2 regions of the Pantoea alfalfae genome follow, and region 2 is predicted to be linked to the other one. Evidence: predicted binding sites of a transcription regulator. Region 2 holds the regulator's gene; the other holds the start of a gene.
The links. Region 2 encodes PhoB, which activates phosphate uptake and scavenging genes when phosphate is short. Its sites were predicted from a motif close to CTGTCATAAAACTGNCNNAT; they were not measured.

Region 1 (9,671 bases), 950 kb from region 2:
GAACATTGGTGCAGGCACGATTACCTGCAACTATGATGGCGCGAATAAATTCAAAACCGTGATTGGCGATGACGTATTTGTCGGCTCAGATACGCAGCTGGTGGCCCCGGTCAGCGTCGCGGCAGGCGCTACCATTGCGGCAGGCACCACCCTCATGAAAGATGTGACCGAAGCCGGTCTGGTCTATAACCGTAAAGAACAGAATCACAAAGCGGACTGGCAGCGTCCGGTGAAGAAAAAATAAATTTTTAACGGCCCGCTTTATGCGGGCCGATGCAGTGCAGTGCCAAAACTATAATCCCCACTCTCTACAAGGCTCGGGGAACCGGCAAAGCCGGATATCAGGTCGCATGACAACAGAAGTGGCGAAAAGCCATGTAGTCAGGAAAACATCATTATGTGTGGAATTGTTGGTGCAGTAGCACAACGCGATATCGCAGAGATTCTGCTGGAAGGTCTGCGTCGTCTTGAATATCGCGGATATGATTCGGCCGGTCTGGCCGTGGTCGATCGTCAGGGGCACGTCACGCGCCTGCGGCGGTTAGGGAAAGTGCAGAAACTGGCGGAAGCTGCTGAACAGCAGCCGCTGATTGGTGGCACCGGTATCGCGCACACGCGCTGGGCAACCCATGGCGAGCCGTCGGAAGCGAATGCGCATCCGCACGTCTCAGAGCACATCATCATCGTGCACAACGGCATCATTGAAAACCATGAGCCGCTGCGCGCTGAGCTGATTGGACGCGGCTACGTCTTTGTCTCTGAAACCGACACCGAAGTGGTGGCGCATCTGGTTCACTGGGAGCAGAAGCAGGGCGGTTCGCTGCGCGAAGTCGTATTGCGCGTAATCCCACAGCTGCGCGGTGCCTATGGCATGGTCATCATGGACAGCCGCGATCCGTCACTGCTGGTGGCCGCCCGTTCCGGCAGCCCGCTGGTGATTGGCCGTGGCATGGGTGAAAACTTTATCGCCTCAGATCAGCTGGCTCTGCTGCCGGTGACCCGCCGGTTCATCTATCTGGAAGAGGGTGATATCGCCGAGATCAGCCGTCGTGATGTCACGGTAATCGACCGTGAAGGCAACACCGTGACGCGTGCTGAAATCGAGTCGAACCTGCAATATGATGCCGGTGACAAAGGCATTTACCGTCATTACATGCAGAAAGAGATCTACGAACAGCCGATGGCGCTGAAAAGCACTCTGAGCGGTCGGTTCAGCCAGGGACAGGTTGACCTCAGCGAGCTGGGCGCGGGCGCTGAAGCGATGCTGAGTCAGGTGGAGCATATCCAGATTATCGCCTGCGGCACCTCTTATAATTCCGGCATGGTGTCACGCTACTGGTTTGAGTCGCTGGCAAATATCCCCTGTGACGTGGAGATCGCCTCTGAGTTCCGCTATCGCAAGTCAGCGGTGCGCAAAAACAGCCTGCTGATCACCCTGTCGCAGTCGGGTGAAACGGCGGATACCCTGGCAGCACTGCGTCTCTCGAAAGAGCTGGGCTACCTGGGGTCGCTGGCCGTCTGTAACGTGGCGGGTTCGTCACTGGTGCGGGAATCTGACCTGGCACTGATGACCAAAGCGGGCACCGAAATCGGCGTCGCCTCTACCAAAGCGTTTACCACCCAGTTAGCGGTGCTGCTGATGCTGGTGGCGAAACTGGGACGTCTGAAAGGCATGTCTGTTGAGACTGAGCATGAGATCGTTCATGCCCTGCAGGCGTTGCCGAACCGGATTGAGCAGATGCTGGCGCAGGATAAGCTGATTGAGAATCTGGCAGAAGGCTTCTCTGACAAGCATCACGCGCTGTTCCTGGGCCGTGGCGATCAATACCCGATTGCCATGGAAGGGGCGCTGAAGCTCAAGGAGATCTCCTACATTCATGCGGAGGCTTACGCCGCAGGCGAGCTGAAACATGGCCCGCTGGCGCTGATTGATGCGGACATGCCGGTGATCGTAGTGGCACCTAACAACGAACTGCTGGAGAAGCTCAAATCCAACATCGAAGAGGTGCGTGCACGCGGCGGTCTGCTCTATGTGTTCGCCGATCAGGATGCAGGCTTTAGCGACAGTGACGGGATGAAGATTATCCCGTTGCCGCATGTCGAAGAGGTGATTGCGCCGATCTTCTACACCGTGCCGTTGCAGTTACTCTCCTATCATGTCGCCCTGATCAAAGGCACCGACGTCGATCAGCCACGCAACCTGGCAAAATCGGTTACCGTGGAATAACCTGGTGGGCCCCGTCGCGGGCCCACTTCATTCTGGCCCTCTGTCATATAACTGTCACATTTCGTACATTTCACTGTCATCAAACTGTCCTATTTTCCCTCCTGCAGCAATCACAGACTCTTACTAAAACGGCCCCTAGCCTGACTTTTCTCCCCTGGAGGGAATATGACACTGATGCGTAGCACCGTAGCCCGAATCCTCGCCACCACCTTCGCTGTAAGCGCGGTATCTGCTTTTGCGGCCACCGATCTCACTGGTGCAGGCGGGACGTTCCCGGCGCCGGTTTATGCCAAGTGGGCAGCAGAATATCAGCAAGCCACCGGTAGCAAAATTAACTACCAGGGCATCGGTTCATCTGGCGGCGTAAAACAGATCATCGCCAAAACCGTTGATTTCGGTGCGTCCGATGCGCCAATGAAAGATGAAGATCTGCAGAAAAATGGCCTTTTCCAGTTCCCTACCGTGATCGGTGGTGTGGTACTGGCGGTTAACCTGCCAGGCATCAAGTCAGGCCAGCTGACGCTGGATGGTAAAACCGTCGGTGATATCTACCTCGGCACCATCAAAAAGTGGAACGACCCGGCGATCGCCAGACTCAACCCGGGCGTAAAACTGCCAGAGACCAACATCAACGTGGTGCGTCGTGCTGATGGTTCAGGCACCTCATTCGTCTTCACCAGTTACCTGGCGAAAGTGAACCCGGACTGGAACAGCAAAATTGGTAAAGGTAATACCGTTAACTGGCCGGTGGGTCTGGGCGGTAAAGGCAACGACGGCGTCGCCGCGTTTGTTCAGCGTCTGCCGGGTTCTATCGGCTACGTGGAATATGCCTACGCCAAACAGAACAACCTGACCTACACCAAACTGATCGATGCCGATGGTAAAGCGGTTGCACCAAGCGAGACCAGCTTCAGTAATGCCGCGAAAGGCGCTGACTGGAGCAAGTCTTTTGCGCAGGATCTGACCTTCCAGAAGGGCGCGGATGCCTGGCCAATCTCCTCAACCACCTTCATTCTGATCTATAAAGATCAGGCGAATGCGGCTAAGGGCGCTGAAGTGCTGAAGTTCTTCGACTGGGCTTACAAAAGCGGCAGCAAAACCGCCACAGCGCTGGATTATGCTGCGCTGCCAGAGAGCGTGACCGAGCAGATTCGCGCCGCCTGGAAAGCCAATATCAAAGACAGTTCTGGTAAAGCGCTTTATCAGTAATTGACCGACCCTGGCCGGACAGCGGTCCGGTCAGACCCAGCGGGCGGCTCATGCCGCCCTGATAACTTCTGAAGACTGAGACTTCTATGGCTGCAACGAAGCCGGCATTCAAAGCCCCAGGCAAACAAGGTGACAGAATTTTTGGCGCGCTGGTCAGGCTGGCTGCGCTGATTGTGCTGTTACTGATGGGCGGCATTATTGTCTCCCTGATCATCTCCTCGTGGCCCAGCATCCAGAAGTTTGGTTTCGCCTTTTTGTGGACCAAAACCTGGGATGCGCCCAACGAACAATTTGGCGCACTGGTTCCGATTTACGGCACCCTTGTGACCTCCATCATCGCCCTGATTATCGCCGTGCCAGTGAGTTTTGGTATTGCGCTGTTCCTGACTGAACTCGCGCCAGGCTGGCTGCGTCGCCCGCTGGGCACCGCCATTGAGCTACTGGCAGCTATCCCGAGTATCGTTTACGGCATGTGGGGCCTGTTTGTCTTCGCGCCACTGTTTGCCGAATATTTCCAGACGCCGGTTAACGACGTGATGTCGGGTATTCCGATTGTTGGCGAACTCTTCTCCGGCCCCGCTTTCGGTATCGGTATCCTCGCGGCGGGAGTGATTCTGGCGATCATGATCATCCCGTACATTGCCTCGGTGATGCGCGACGTCTTTGAGCAGACCCCGGTGATGATGAAAGAGTCAGCCTACGGCATCGGCTGCACCACCTGGGAAGTGATCTGGCGCATCGTCCTGCCATTTACCAAAAATGGTGTGATTGGTGGCGTGATGCTGGGGCTGGGTCGTGCGCTGGGTGAGACCATGGCAGTGACCTTTATTATCGGCAACACCTATCAGCTCGACAGCCCATCGCTGTTTATGCCGGGTAACAGCATCACCTCGGCGCTGGCCAACGAGTTTGCGGAAGCGGAGTCGGGCGTGCATGTCGCCGCGCTGATGGAGCTGGGCCTGATCCTGTTTGTGATTACCTTTATCGTGCTGGCGATTTCAAAGCTGATGATTATGCGACTGCAGAAAAGTGAAGGAACGCGCTCATGACCACAATTGAAATTCAGGCGCGCGCCGAACTGGACGCATCACGTCGTAAAATGCAGTCCTGGCGCAGCACGAAAAATAAAATTGCGCTGACGCTGTCGCTACTGACCATGGCGTTTGGTCTGTTCTGGCTGGTGTGGATACTGTTCACCACCGTCACGCGCGGTGTGGATGGACTCTCCTGGTCCCTGTTCACCGAATCAACGCCACCGCCAAATACCGCAGGCGGCGGTCTGGCGAACGCCCTGGCCGGCAGTGGATTGCTGATTTTCTGGTCGACCTTTTTCGGCACACCGCTGGGCATCATGGCTGGGATCTATCTGGCGGAATATGGGCGCAAGTCTGCCCTGTCAGAAGTGATCCGCTTTATTAACGACATTCTGCTTTCAGCCCCCTCCATTGTGGTCGGCCTGTTCGTCTACACCCTGGTGGTGTCGCAGATGCAACACTTCTCCGGCTGGGCCGGGGTGATTGCGCTGGCACTGCTGCAGGTGCCGATTGTGATTCGTACCACCGAAAATATGCTGCGGCTGGTGCCAGATAGCATGCGTGAAGCGGCTTATGCGCTTGGCACACCGAAGTGGAAGATGATCTCGGCCATCACCCTGAAAGCCTCGGTCTCCGGCATCATCACCGGCGTGCTGCTGGCGATTGCCCGCATCGCAGGGGAAACGGCGCCGCTGCTGTTTACGGCGCTGTCGAACCAGTTCTGGAGCACCGACATGATGCAGCCGCTGGCAAACCTGCCGGTCACCATCTTTAAGTTTGCCATGAGCCCGTTCGCCGAATGGCAGAGCCTGGCCTGGGCAGGTGTGCTGATCATTACCCTCTGCGTGCTGCTGCTCAACATTGTGGCGCGGGTGATTTTCGCCAAAGGTAAACACGGTTAACTTCCGGCGCGGCCCTGAGCGGCGCCGTATAAGAGAGATGAATGATGAGTAACGCGACAGCAACAGCCGATAAAATTCAGGTTCGTAATCTGAACTTCTATTACGGTAAGTTTCATGCGCTAAAGAACATTAACCTGGATATCGCTAAGAATCAGGTCACCGCGTTTATCGGCCCGTCGGGCTGTGGTAAGTCGACCCTGCTGCGTACCTTCAATAAGATGTACTCGCTCTATCCAGAGCAGCGGGCCGAAGGGGACATTCTGCTGGATGGTGAAAACATTCTGGCGACACAGCAGGATATCGCGCTGCTGCGCGCGCGCGTCGGCATGGTATTCCAGAAGCCTACGCCGTTCCCGATGTCAATTTATGACAATATCGCCTTTGGCGTACGCCTGTTTGAAAAGCTATCGCGTGCCGATATGGATGAGCGCGTACAGTGGGCGCTGACCAAAGCAGCGCTGTGGAATGAAACCAAAGACAAGCTGCATCAGAGCGGTTACAGTCTCTCCGGCGGCCAGCAGCAGCGTCTGTGCATTGCGCGTGGCATCGCGATTCGGCCGGAAGTCTTACTGCTGGATGAGCCCTGCTCCGCACTGGATCCCATTTCCACCGGCCGCATTGAGGAGCTGATCACCGAGCTGAAGCAGGACTATACCGTGGTGATCGTGACGCACAATATGCAGCAGGCGGCACGCTGCTCTGACCATACTGCTTTCATGTATCTGGGCGAACTGATTGAGTTCAGCGACACCGACACGCTGTTCACCAAGCCCGCGCAGAAGCAAACCGAAGACTACATTACTGGCCGCTACGGCTGATCTGACAGGAGATCGACATGGATAATCTGAATCTGAATAAGCACATCTCCGGTCAGTTCAATGCCGAACTGGAGCATATCCGAACCCAGGTAATGATCATGGGCGGCATGGTCGAGCAGCAACTGACCGATGCGATTACCGCCATGCATAATCTGGATGGTGAACTGGCGCAGCGGGTGATCGACGGCGACCAGAAGGTCAATATGATGGAAGTGGAGATTGATGAAGCCTGCGTGCGCATCATCGCCAAACGTCAGCCAACCGCGATCGATTTGCGGCTGGTGATGGCGATTATCAAAACCATTTCCGAGCTGGAGCGCATTGGCGACGTGGCAGAGAAGATCAGCCGCACGGCGCTGGAGAAATTTGGTCAGCAGCATCTTCCGCTGCTGGTGAGCCTTGAGTCGCTGGGTCGTCACACCGTGCAGATGCTGCATGATGTGCTGGACGCTTTCGCGCGGATGGATCTCAATGAGGCGATCACCATCTACCGCGAAGACAAAAAGGTGGATAAAGAGTACGAAGGTATTGTGCGCCAGTTGATGACCTACATGATGGAAGATCCGCGCACCATTCCCAGCGTGCTGACAGCATTGTTCTGCGCCCGCGCGATTGAGCGTATTGGCGATCGCTGCCAGAACATCTGCGAAATTATCTTCTATTTCGTCAAAGGTCAGGATTTCCGTCACGTTGGTGGAGACCGGCTCGATGAATTATTGTCAGGTGACGATGGCAGCAACCGCCCTTCCTGAATAATCTTATCCCTGTGCCTGAGTGGCGCAGGGATACGCCTTTTCAATTGGTCACATCCTGAACTCTCCTTATAATTGCGGCACTTTTCTTTATGAGGTGCGCAACGATGTCCCCTTCTCCCCAATCTAAGCCGGGCGTCACGCCGGGCAAAGCGATGCTGGCTGCGGTCAGCGGTTATGCCATGGATGGATTTGACCTGCTGATACTCGGCTTTATGCTGCCGGCGATCAGTGTTTCGCTGGCGCTCGATCCCTCACAGGCGGGATCGCTGGTGACCTGGACGCTGATTGGCGCGGTTATCGGTGGCATCGTATTTGGTCATCTCAGCGACCGCTATGGGCGCATCCGCATGCTCACCGTCACGATTCTGGTCTTCTCGGTCTTTACCGGGCTGTGCGCGGTGGCGCAGGGCTACTGGGACCTGCTCGCCTGGCGAACGCTGGCGGGTGTGGGCCTGGGTGGCGAATTCGGTATTGGCATGGCGCTGATTGCCGAAGCCTGGCCTGCTGAGAAGCGTAACCGCGCATCAGCGTGGGTCGGTATCGGCTGGCAGCTCGGCGTGCTGATGGCAGCCTTTATCACGCCGCCGCTGCTGAATATCATCGGCTGGCGCGGCATGTTCCTGGTCGGATTATTACCGGCGCTGGTCTCGTTTGCTATTCGTCGCGGCATGGGCGAACCAGTGGCGTTTCAACGGCAGGTTAAACATGTGCCGTCGCTCTCGTTTCCGGCGCGCCTGAAGCTGCTGGTGCGCGACCGCGCGACCGCCAAAGCCAGTCTCGGTATTTTTATCCTTTGTTCCGTGCAGAACTTTGGTTACTACGGGCTGATGATCTGGATGCCGAGCTACCTCTCCTCCAGCTTTGGCTTCAGTCTGACGAAATCCGGCCTCTGGACTGCGGTAACGGTGGTCGGGATGACCTTTGGCATCTGGCTGTTTGGCGTGCTGGCCGACCGCTTTGCGCGCTGGAAAATCTTCCTGCTCTATCAGTTTGGTGCCGTCGTGATGGTGGTGGTGTATGCGCAGTTGCGCGACCCGAACATCATGTTATTTACCGGTGCGATCATGGGAATGTTTGTTAACGGCATGATTGGCGGCTACGGCGCGCTGATTTCCGATACCTTCCCGCCGCAGGTGCGTGCCACCGCGCAAAATGTCCTGTTCAACCTTGGGCGTGGCGTGGGTGGCTTCGGCCCGGTAGTTATTGGTCTGCTGGCGAGCCAGTTCTCGTTTACGGCGGCGATTACCCTGCTGGCGCTGATTTATCTGCTGGATATTGCGGCGACGCTGTTCCTGCTGCCGAAGAAACAGGGTCAGGAAGATACGCTGGGCGCGATTGGCTGATGCTGCCTGGAAGGTATGGCTGAGTTAGTGTCATCCCGGCCACGCCGGGTCAGTAATACCGATCATCTTTTCTGCATTAATCAACCCCCTGGCTTTTAACACCAGGGATTGATTAACAGGCGCTTTAAATTCAGAACGCCCTCGTTGTTACTTCATCAATGGCTGAAGCTGCTGATACAGAGTCGCAAAGGTCGCCCGACGCGACTGGTAATGCGCCAGCCTGACCGGATCCGGCTGGTGTCGCTGCACCAGAACCGGGGTCGGCACGGTGAACTCTGCATCCAGCGCCTGCTGTGCCAGCCTGGCGGCCCCCAGCGCCGGACCCACTTCACCGCCGTGGCAGTAATCCAGCGTCTGGCCACTGATGTCTGCCAGCATCTGACGCCACAGTGCACTGCGTGCGCCACCGCCGATCAGCATAATGCTCTCTGGCTGCACGCCACAGTCGTGCAGCGCGTCCATGCCCTCCGCCAGCGCAAACCCTACGCCTTCCAGCACCGCTCGTGCCAGCTCGGGACGACCATGCTGGTGGGTAAAGCCAAAGAAAGCGCCCCGGGCACTGGGATTGTTATGCGGCGTGCGTTCTCCGGAAAGATAGGGCAGAAACCACAGCGCGGGCACGTCATCGCGCGCGCGCTCCGCTTCAGCCAGCAGCTCAGGAACATCTTTACATCCGGTCAGCGTGGCTGCCCAGTCGAGACAGGAAGCCGCACTGAGCATCACCGACATCAGATGCCAGCGCTGCGGTAACGCATGACAGAAGCTGTGAACCGCACGTTCCGGATTGCTGAGATAGCCATCGCTCACCACGAAATAGACGCCCGAGGTGCCCAGCGACAGCATACCCTGGCCCGGTTCGGTCATGCCGACCCCAACAGCGCCCGCGGCATTGTCACCTCCGCCAGCGGCCAGCGGCACCGCGTTCATCTTCCAGCGCGTCGCCAGATCGGCATGTAATGTGCCGGTCAGGGCATTGCCTTCATAGAGTTGCGGCATCTGATCGCGGCTGAGATCGCAGGCTTGCAGCATCACATCGCTCCAGTCACGCTGCGCTACATCCAGCCACATCGTCCCTGCGGCATCGGACATATCGGTGGCGAAGTCGCCACTCAATCGCCAGCGCAGATAATCCTTGGGCAGCAGCACATGAGCAACCCGACTGAAGATGGCCGGTTCATGCTGCTGCACCCACAGCAGCTTGGGAGCCGTGAAGCCGGGCATCATCAGGTTGCCGGTAATCAAACGCGAATCCGGCACCGTCTGCTCCAGCTCGCGGCACTGCGCCTCGCTGCGCCCGTCATTCCAGAGCATGGCCGGACGTAAAATCTGGTCAGCGCTGTCGAGCAGCGTTGCACCATGCATCTGTCCACTCAGCCCGATAGC
Region 2 (9,671 bases):
ATCCCCCAGATAATCATGCCGAAACCAGCCAGAATCATCACAATGATGGTGGCGACTTTGAAGAAGGAGAACCAGAACTCCACTTCGCCAAACACCTTCACGCTCATCAGATTGACGGCACCGATGATCAGCACCACGCTCAGCACCCAAATCCAGTGCGGCACCTCAGGGAACCAGACGCCCATATAGATGCCGAATGCGGTAACGTCCGCAATCGCCACAATCAGGATTTCAAAACAGTAGGTCCAGCCGGTGATATAGCCCGCCATCGGCCCAAGGTAGTCCTGCGCGTAGCGGGAGAAAGAGCTGGCCTGAGGATTGTTAACGGACATCTCACCCAGCGCGCGCATGATGATGTAGGCTACTGCCCCGCCGATGATATAGGCGAGCAGCACGCTCGGTCCGGCCATTTTTATCGCGTCGGCGGAACCGTAAAACAGCCCGGTGCCAATCGCCGATCCCAGCGCCATAAAACGGATGTGGCGCGTGCTCAGTCCGCGTTTGAGCTTATTGGTTTCTTGCATAACAACCTGTACCTGTGAAATGAAAAAACCACGGGCAAGCCCGTGGTTAAAGAAGAATCAGTGCGCTCTGTTACGAGTGAACCGTCACCTGTTCCGGTCCTTTCACCCGATCCACAACAGCGGCAATCAGCAGCATTACCAGCGACGGTGGCAACCAGGCGAGACCCTGATCGGCCAGCGGCAGATGCTGACTGAATGCCGGCAGCAAATCTTTAAACCCGGTAGTTTTAATCGCATCAACAATGCCAAACAGCAGGCTTACCAGCATCGCTGGCGCGATAATCCGGCTGCTCTTATTCCACCAGTTGAGGGTGAAACTCAGCACCACCAGCACGATACAGGGCGGATAGATCGCCGTCAGTACCGGGATGGAGATCTGAATCAGGTGGCTCAGGCCGAGATTCGACACCACCATCGAGAACAGACCCAGAATAAACACCAGCGTTTTATACGACAACGGCAGGTATTGCGCAAAAAATTCCGCACAGGCACAGGTCAGGCCGACAGCGGTCACCATACAAGCGACGAAGATCAGCGCGGCCAGGAAGAAGCTGCCCATGTTGCCAAAGGTATGCTGAACATACGCGTGCAGAATCGCTGCACCATTGGCATTTTGATCCACCAGCGCCCCGCTGCCCGCGCCCAGTTTAAACAGGCAGAGGTAGACCAGCGTCAGGCCCAGACCGGCAATCAATCCTGCCAGCACGGTATAGCGGGTCAGCAGCGCGGCATTATCAACACCACGTGAACGGGCGGCATTAACAATCACGATGCCAAACACCAGCGCGCCCAGCGTATCCATGGTCAGATAGCCATTAACAAAACCGCTGGAGAACGCCGCACGCTGATAATCAGCCGTCGCCGGAATGGTCCCGCCTGCAGGCCAGACCAGTGCAGCTACGCCCAGCACGGTCAGCGCGATAATTTTTAGTGGCGCAAGGAAGTGCCCTACCGTGTCGAGCAGCTTGCCCGGATAGAGCGACACGCCAATCACCAGCGCGAAGTAGATCAGGCTATAGATGAACAGCGGCAGCGCGCCATCGCCGGTCAGCGGTGCAATGCCCATCTCAAACGAGACCGTTGCCGTGCGCGGGGTAGCAAACAGCGGCCCGACAGCCAGATAGCACACGGTGGCCAGCACGATACCAGCGACCTTGCCTATCGGGCTGCTGAGCGCATCCACGCCGCCGCCGACGCGGGCCAGCGCGATCACGGTCATCACGGGCAGACCGACTGCGGTAATCAGAAAACCAATCGCGGCTGTCCAGACGTGTTCGCCAGACTGAATGCCGACCATTGGCGGAAAAATGATGTTACCCGCGCCAACAAACAGGGCAAATGTCATAAAGCCCAGCGCGAGAATGTCCTTCGAAGTTAAACGATGTGTCATACGGCCTGTCACTGATGTTGCGGTGGAAGTTGGGTTAGTGTTGTCCCCTCGCTGCGTGCAAACCGCGACCTGGCTGACAATGTCAGCGCATTATGCTCATCGCAGGGTAAAGCGCAGGTGATTTAAGCTGCTTTTATTCTGTTCACAGAGGGATGGATCGACAACGGCGCTAAGTAAAACGTTTATAGCGGTGAAAGGCAATACGGGATCGGAAAACCAGAAGGTTATGCCGCCATTTTTTCAAAAGGCAGTGGATAGCGTTAATTTTTGCCGTAGGCACACAAGATGATGTGCTTAAATAACAGACAGAGCGTGAGAAAACCCCGCATAAATGGGCCAGAAGATACACAAAAGGCGCGTTTTACGCGCCTGTCTGCACAACGTTACAGCATTACCAGACCTGATTAGCGATATCGACCACTAAACGAATCTTCTGCCATTGCTCCGCTTCGCTCAGGCTATTGCCCTCTTCGGTAGAAGCAAAGCCGCACTGCGGGCTGAGGCAGATCTGGTCCAGGCTGACATACTGCGTCGCCTCTTCCAGTCGGGCTTTCACCTGCGCCGGATCTTCCAGCTCACCTACTTTGGTGGTGATCAGGCCCAGAACAACCTGCTGATGGCCCGGCCTGACGTAACGCAGTGGCTCAAAGCCGCCAGAACGGGCATTGTCATACTCCAGGAAGAACGCATCCACGTTGACGCTGCCGAACAGGATTTCTGCCACGGGTCCATAGCCGCCTTCAGAAATCCAGGTTGAGCGGAAATTACCGCGACAGACATGCAGACCCACGGTCAGATCGGCAGGTTTATCCGCCAGCGCTTTATTCAACACCTGAGCATACGTCTGGGCCAGCTGGTCCGGATCGTCGCCACGTGCGCGGATATCGCGCTTCTGATCTTCGGAACAGAGATACGCCCAGACGGTGTCATCCAGCTGCAGATAGCGACAGCCCGCGTCGTAAAAGGCCTTGATCGCCTGTTTGTAAGTCTGCGCCAGATCGTCGAAGTAGTCCGCCAGATCGGGATAGACTTCCGAATCAATCACTTTGCGTCCACCGCGGAAGTGCAGCACGCTGGGGCTGGGAATGGTCATCTTCGGCACCGCATCACCGGCAATACTCTGCAGGAAGCGAAAATGGCCGAGCATCGGGTGATCCGCCGGGAAACCGAGTTTGCTCACCACTTTCACGCCATGCGCTTTAGTCTGAACGCCATTAAACTGGATGCCCTGCTCCGCTTCATAGCTCTCGACGCCGTCAAGGCCATAGAAGAAGTCGAAATGCCACCAGCCACGACGGAACTCGCCGTCTGTCACCACTTTCAGGCCATTTTCGCGCTGTTTCGCGACTACATCGCGGATTGCCGCATCTTCAACCTGACGCAGGGCTGCGGCATCAATCTCGCCCGCTGAAAACTGTTCGCGCGCCTGCTTAATCGCAGCAGGACGCAGGAAGCTGCCAACGGTGTCGGCGCGGAACGGGGCGGTTTCTCTTTGCATGATCACTCCTGTCTCTCCTGCAAATGATTGCGGCAGGAAATAATTACATTCTGATATGGATAGCCATCTGGATGGCTATATGTCTGAATGCAGAGTGACATGAGTAACCTCTGTCTGCAACTGAAGAAAATTCAGCGATGATGAAAAAAATTCAGGTTGGAAATTATTGCAGCGCTGCGCGTGCCTGTGCCATCTGGCTGTCAGAGAGCGGCAGGTAGCCTGCTTCGCTGACCCGCCGCTGGCCTTGAGGAGAAAGTACCTGCTGCAAAAAGGCGGCGACCAGCGGTGGCAACGGTTTGCCGGGCGCTTTGTTGACGTAGAGATAGAGCGGACGCGCCCAGGGATAGCGGCCACTGCGGATAGCATCGGCATCCGGAACAATCGCCTGCCCCTGATCGTTCATCACCGCCAGCATTTTTACACCGCTGAGATGAAAGCCGAAACTGGCGTAACCGATGCTGCGCGAATTACCGGCCACCGCCTGCACCACGGCGGCCGAGCCGGGAAACTCTGCCACGTCGCTGCGGAAATCGCCTTTGCACAGCACCTGCTGCTTGAAGAAACCCCACGTGCCGGAGGCGGAGTTGCGGCCATAACGCTGAATCGGCCGTTTGCGCCACTGGTCGCCGGTTAAACCGAGATCGCCCCAGCGCAGCGGCACACCGTGCGCGCCACACAGGCGGGTAATGGAGAAAATAGCATCGAGCTGACGCGGTTCAATCTGCTGCAGCGGATTGCGCTGATTCACCACCACCACCAGCGCATCCATCGCCACCGGCACCGCCAGCGGCGGATAGCCGTAGCGCGCCTCAAAGGCCTGGCGTTCGTCGGCCTGCATCGGTCGGCTCATCGGCCCGAGCTGAGCGGCACCCGCTGCCAGCGCGGTCGGCGCGGTAGACGAACCAGAGGCCTGAACCTGCACATTAACGCCCGGTGCCTGGCGGCTGAAATCTTCGCCCCACAGGGTCATCAGATAGCCAAGCGTGTCGGATCCGACGCTGCTGAGATTGCCGGAGAGCGCGCCGGGCTGGGCCAGCGCCATGCCCGGCAGCAGAGAGACGATTAACAAAAGAAGGAGGCGCATCAGAGAGATCCGGCAGCGATTAATGAACGGCATTCTCCTGCATCACGCTGCTGACAATCAACCTCGCGGGCAGCGTAAAAGTAAAACAGGTCTCTTTATGCGGCACGCTGGTGATATCGAGCCGCGCGTTGTGGTGGCTCAGCGCATGTTTCACAATCGCCAGCCCCAGCCCGCTGCCGCCGGTGGCGCGTGAACGCGCTTTATCAACCCGGTAGAAGCGCTCGGTCAGACGCGGAATATGTTCTGAGGCGATACCTGGCCCGTTGTCGCATACCCGGAAGGTTGCGCCCTGCTTGCCACGCAGCCAGCTGATATCGATCCGCGTGCCCTCCGGGGTGTGATTGACCGCGTTGTAAACCAGGTTGGAGATCGCGCTGCGCAGCTGTTCGTCGTTGCCGAACACTTTCAGATGGGGATCGGTATGAAAATGGATATCGTGCCGACCGCCACTCAGTGTCGCCGCCTCATGCTGCAGCAGTTTCAGCATCACCGGCACATCGACCTTCTCTTTGAGATCGATCGCGGGGGCGGCTTCAATACGCGACAGCGTCAGCAGCTGTTTCACCAGGCTGTCCATGCGGCGCGTCTGCTCCGACATGGTGTGCAGCGCTTTGCTGCGCGAAGGCTCGCTCATCACCGAGTCGTTCATCATCTCCAGATAGCCCTGTAGCACGGTGAGCGGCGTCCGTAACTCATGGCTGACGTTGGCAAAGAAGTTACGGCGCGCCCCTTCCAGCTGATGCATCTGCGTCACATCACGGGCTACCAGCAGCCATTGCCCCTCGCTGTAGGGCATGACGCGGAATTCCATATGAAGTTTGTTGTTCAGCACCAGCGTCAGCGGCTTGTCAAAATCGCGCTGGCGAAGATAGCGGGAGAACTCCGGGTAACGCAGCAGATTGAGGATATTCTGGCCATTATCTTCCGGCCAGCGCAGCCCCAGGTGCTGTTGCGCCAGGCCGTTACACCAGAAAATAGTGCCCTCTTCCGTGGTCAGGATCACCGCATCCGGCAGCGATTCGGCCCCGCTGCGGAAGCGTTTAATGAGATTGCCCAGTTCACGCCGCCGCCGCCGGTTGCGCAGTTGCATCTGGTAAAGCCCATAAAACAGCGGTTCCCAGCTGGCACGCCCGGTCGGTGGCGTCATGGTGCGGTCGAGCCACAGCCAGTGCGACAGCCGCATCAGATTGTGGAAATGCCACAACAGCACCACCAGCACGCTCACCAGCAGCCACCAGGGCAGGCTGCCAAACAGCAGGCCCAGCAGCGCAGCAGGCAGACTGGCCAGCAGCAGTTCTGTCAGTAATCTCTTCCAGGAGAGGCGTTCCAGCACGGTAAAGGCTCCGTTCAGTAGCGGGCAGAGAAACGATACCCTGTTCCACGGACGGTTTGTACCATGCGATCGTGGCCGGAGACTTCCAGCGCTTTACGTAAACGGCGAATGTGAACATCGACAGTGCGATCCTCCACATACACATTGGTGCCCCAGACGTGGTTCAGCAGCTGTTCGCGGCTGTAGACGCGTTCCGGGTGAGTCATAAAGAAGTGCAGCAGCTTATATTCGGTGGGGCCCATCTCCAGCGGCGTGGTTTCGGACATCACGCGATGTGAGGAGGGATCCAGACTCAGCCCCTGCATCTCAATCACCTCTTCCACCGCCATCGGCGAAATGCGGCGCATCACCGCTTTGATCCGCGCCATCAGCTCTTTGGGTGAAAACGGCTTGGTAATGTAATCATCGGCGCCCACTTCCAGGCCACGTACCCGATCTTCCTCTTCGCCACGCGCGGTCAGCATCATCACCGGGATATCGCGGGTCATCGCCTCGCGCTTCAGATGCTTAATAAACTGAATACCGCTGCCACCGGGTAACATCCAGTCCAGCAAAATCAGATCGGGCCAGGGTTCAATCAGCTTGCCAACGGCGCTGTCATAATCTTCCGCCTCGATTGGCTGATAGTCGTTCTGCTCCAGAACAAAACACAACATTTCACGGATGGGGGCTTCATCCTCCACAACCAAAATGCGCTTAGCCATTATTACTCCTGCTGATTATGACGGCTGTCACTGAGATTCGCGGCGCCATTATGCGTCAGATTTGTGACACTTTTATGAAAAACATAACCTGCCTGTAACCTCACTGGTAATCATTTATGACAGCGCAGCGACATTTTTTTGCTTTGGCCGCAGAGCCAGTATAATCGCCCGGCGAATCACAACGGCAGGGACTCATCATGCGCATTATTCATACTGCGGACTGGCATCTGGGGCAGTTCTTTTACAACAAAAGTCGGGCAGCCGAACATCAGGCGTTTCTCGACTGGCTGTTGATCCAGATTGAACAGCATCAGGTGGATGCGCTGATTATTGCAGGCGACCTGTTTGATACCGGCACGCCGCCCAGCTACGCCCGCGAGATGTTTAACCGTTTTGTGGTGGCGCTGCAGCCCACCGGCTGTCAGCTGATTGTGCTGGCGGGTAACCACGATTCCGTGGCAACGCTGAACGAGTCACGCGAGCTGCTGGCCTGTCTCAATACCCGGGTGATCGCTACACCGCAGGAGCAGGATGATGTGCTACTGCTCAACACCCGCCAGGGCGAGCCGGGTGCGCTACTGTGCGCCATTCCCTATCTGCGCCCGCGCGATATCCTGCGCAGCCGGGCGGGTCAGTCGGGCCGCGACAAACAGACCTCGCTGCTGGAGGCGATTGCCCACCACTATCAGCAGCGTTTCGCCGCTGCCCAGGCGCTGGGCTATGCGCTGCCAATCATTGCTACCGGTCACCTCACCACTGTCGGCGTCAGCCAGAGCGATTCGGTGCGCGACATCTACATCGGCACGCTGGACGCGTTTCCGGCCAGCGCGTTTCCGGCTGCTGACTATATTGCGCTCGGCCATATTCATCGCGCCCAGCGCGTGGCCGGCAGCGAGCATATCCGCTATAGCGGCTCGCCGATTCCGCTGAGCTTTGATGAGCTGGGGAGTGAAAAGAGCGTCTTCCTGCTGGAACTGGCGGTCAGTGGCCTGCAGTCAGTTACGCCGCTGGTGGTGCCACAGGCGCAGCCGATGCAGGTGCTGAAAGGTTCGCTGGCGCAGATTGCGGAGCAGCTAAACGCCTTTAGTACGACAGAGCAGGAAAAACCGACCTGGCTCGACATCGAAGTTACCACCCAGGAGTACCTCAGCGATCTGCAGCGCCAGGTCGAAACACTGACCGCTACGCTGCCGGTCGAGGTATTGCTGTTACGCCGCAGTCGTGAACAGCGTCAGCAGAGCCTGGCGCGGCTCGACAACGAAACGCTGAGTGAGCTGAAGGTGGAAGAGGTCTTCGCGCGCCGCCTGGCGCTGGATGAGGCGCTGCAACCGGCGCAAATTGACGAGATGACCACGCTGTTTCGCCAGACGCTGGCCGCTATGGAAGAGACCCGATGAAGATTCTTACGCTACGGTTTAAAAACCTCAACGCCCTGCGCGGTGAATGGTTCATCGACTTCCGCGCCGAACCCTTTGCCAGCAACGGCCTGTTTGCCATAACCGGGGCCACCGGGGCCGGTAAAACCACCCTGCTGGACGCGATCTGCCTGGCGCTCTATCACCAGACGCCGCGCCTGGGGGCGATTTCCCAGAGCCAGAATGCCCTGATGACCCGCGACTGCGCAGAATGTCTGGCTGAGGTCGAGTTTGAGATCAAAGGTGAAGCCTGGCGCGCCTTCTGGAGCCAGAACCGCGCACGCGGCACCGCCGACGGCAAACTGCAGGCACCGCGCGTTGAGCTGGCGCGCTGTGACGACAACCTCATTGTTGCCGATAAAGTCGGTGACAAGCTGAAGCTGATCGAAACCCTCTCAGGTCTTGATTTCGAACGCTTTACCCGCTCGATGATGCTGTCACAGGGCCAGTTTGCCGCCTTCCTCAATGCTAAAGCCAGTGAACGCGCCGAACTGCTGGAGGAGCTAACCGGCACCGAAATTTACGGCCTGATTTCCGCTGCCATCTACGAGCGCCACAAAGAGGCGAAAACTCAGCTGGATCTGCTGCGCAGCCAGGCGGGGGCGATGGCCCTGCTGGATAGCGACGCCCGTGACGCCCTGCAACAGCAGCTCACCGCTCTGACTGACGCGGAACAGCAGCTCAGTGCACACTATCAACTGGCGCAGCAACAGCAGCAATGGCAGCAGCAGGCACAGCAGTTACTGCAGGACAGTGCGCAGGCTGAAGCCGCGCTGCAGCAGGCTCAGGCCGTCTCACAGGCGGCAGAGACGGATCGCCAGCGGCTGGCTCGCAGCGAACCGGCTGAAAAGCTGCGGATAAAACTGCAGCAGCGCGACGCGTTGCGCAGCGAACAGCAGCAGGCTGAGAGCCGCTATCAGCAGCTCACGTCAGCGACGGCGCTGGCGCAGAACCAGCAGCAGCAGCATCAGCAGCACTACGCAGCCGCTCAGACGGCCCGCCAGCAGGCGCAGCAGGAACAGCAGCAGCAGGAAAACCTGCTGACGGAACAGGTGCTGCCGCTGGATCAGCGGATGAGTACGCTGCAGCAGCACCTTGCGGAGCAGCAGCAGGAGAACAGTCGTCTGCAGCAGCATGCCGATCAGACCCAGGCCAGCCTGACGCAGCAGATGCAGCAGGTCGCGGGCTGGCAGCAGGCGATTACAGAACAGCATCAGTTACGCGAGCAGCTTGCCGATCTGGCGCACTGGGGCGCTTCGCTGCCGGTATGGCAGGAGAATTTTGCTTTGCTGGCACAGCGTGAGGCGACGCTGGCGGAACTGACACAACAGCGCGAGCAGCAGCAGCAACAGATTGATGCGCAACAGGCGAAACAGCAGCAGCAGGCACAACAGGCACTGCCGCGCCAGCAGGCGGAGCAACAGGCCCGCCAGGCGCTGTTGCAGGCGGAGCAGGAACTCACTTCGCTTCATGAACAGCATCCACCGGCTGCACTGCGCCAGGCATTAAGCCAGTTGCAGAACAGTCGTCCGGCGCGTCAGCAACTGCTGCTGCTCTCAACGCAGTGGCAGCCGCTGCACCAGCAGCTGGACCAGCACCAGCAAAAGCTGAGCGCGCTGGTAAAAGCGCATCAGCAGAGTGAAGCGGAACTTCAGACCCTGCGCGAGACGTGGAAACGCGAAAAGCAGCAGCTGGATGACGTCGAAAAAATCTGCGCGCTGGA

Region 1: the regulator PhoB is predicted to act here: its motif matches at 2,268-2,287, upstream of pstS (phosphate ABC transporter substrate-binding protein PstS).

The regions. Positions count from the first base shown of each region.
Region 1 is NZ_CP082292.1:43,212-52,882, reverse strand. It holds gene glmU (bifunctional UDP-N-acetylglucosamine diphosphorylase/glucosamine-1-phosphate N-acetyltransferase GlmU) at 1-244, shown strand, start outside; gene glmS (glutamine--fructose-6-phosphate transaminase (isomerizing)) at 398-2,227, shown strand; gene pstS (phosphate ABC transporter substrate-binding protein PstS) at 2,393-3,436, shown strand; gene pstC (phosphate ABC transporter permease PstC) at 3,523-4,485, shown strand; gene pstA (phosphate ABC transporter permease PstA) at 4,482-5,372, shown strand; gene pstB (phosphate ABC transporter ATP-binding protein PstB) at 5,417-6,190, shown strand; gene phoU (phosphate signaling complex protein PhoU) at 6,208-6,942, shown strand; gene K6R05_RS00200 (MFS transporter) at 7,050-8,288, shown strand; gene xylB (xylulokinase) at 8,436-9,671, opposite strand, start outside.
Region 2 is NZ_CP082292.1:3,063,532-3,073,202, forward strand. It holds gene proY (proline-specific permease ProY) at 1-524, opposite strand, end outside; gene brnQ (branched-chain amino acid transporter carrier protein BrnQ) at 595-1,914, opposite strand; gene K6R05_RS14500 (cobalamin-independent methionine synthase II family protein) at 2,306-3,412, opposite strand; gene K6R05_RS14505 (PstS family phosphate ABC transporter substrate-binding protein) at 3,576-4,496, opposite strand; gene phoR (phosphate regulon sensor histidine kinase PhoR) at 4,516-5,829, opposite strand; gene phoB (phosphate response regulator transcription factor PhoB) at 5,844-6,533, opposite strand; gene sbcD (exonuclease subunit SbcD) at 6,731-7,930, shown strand; gene K6R05_RS14525 (AAA family ATPase) at 7,927-9,671, shown strand, end outside.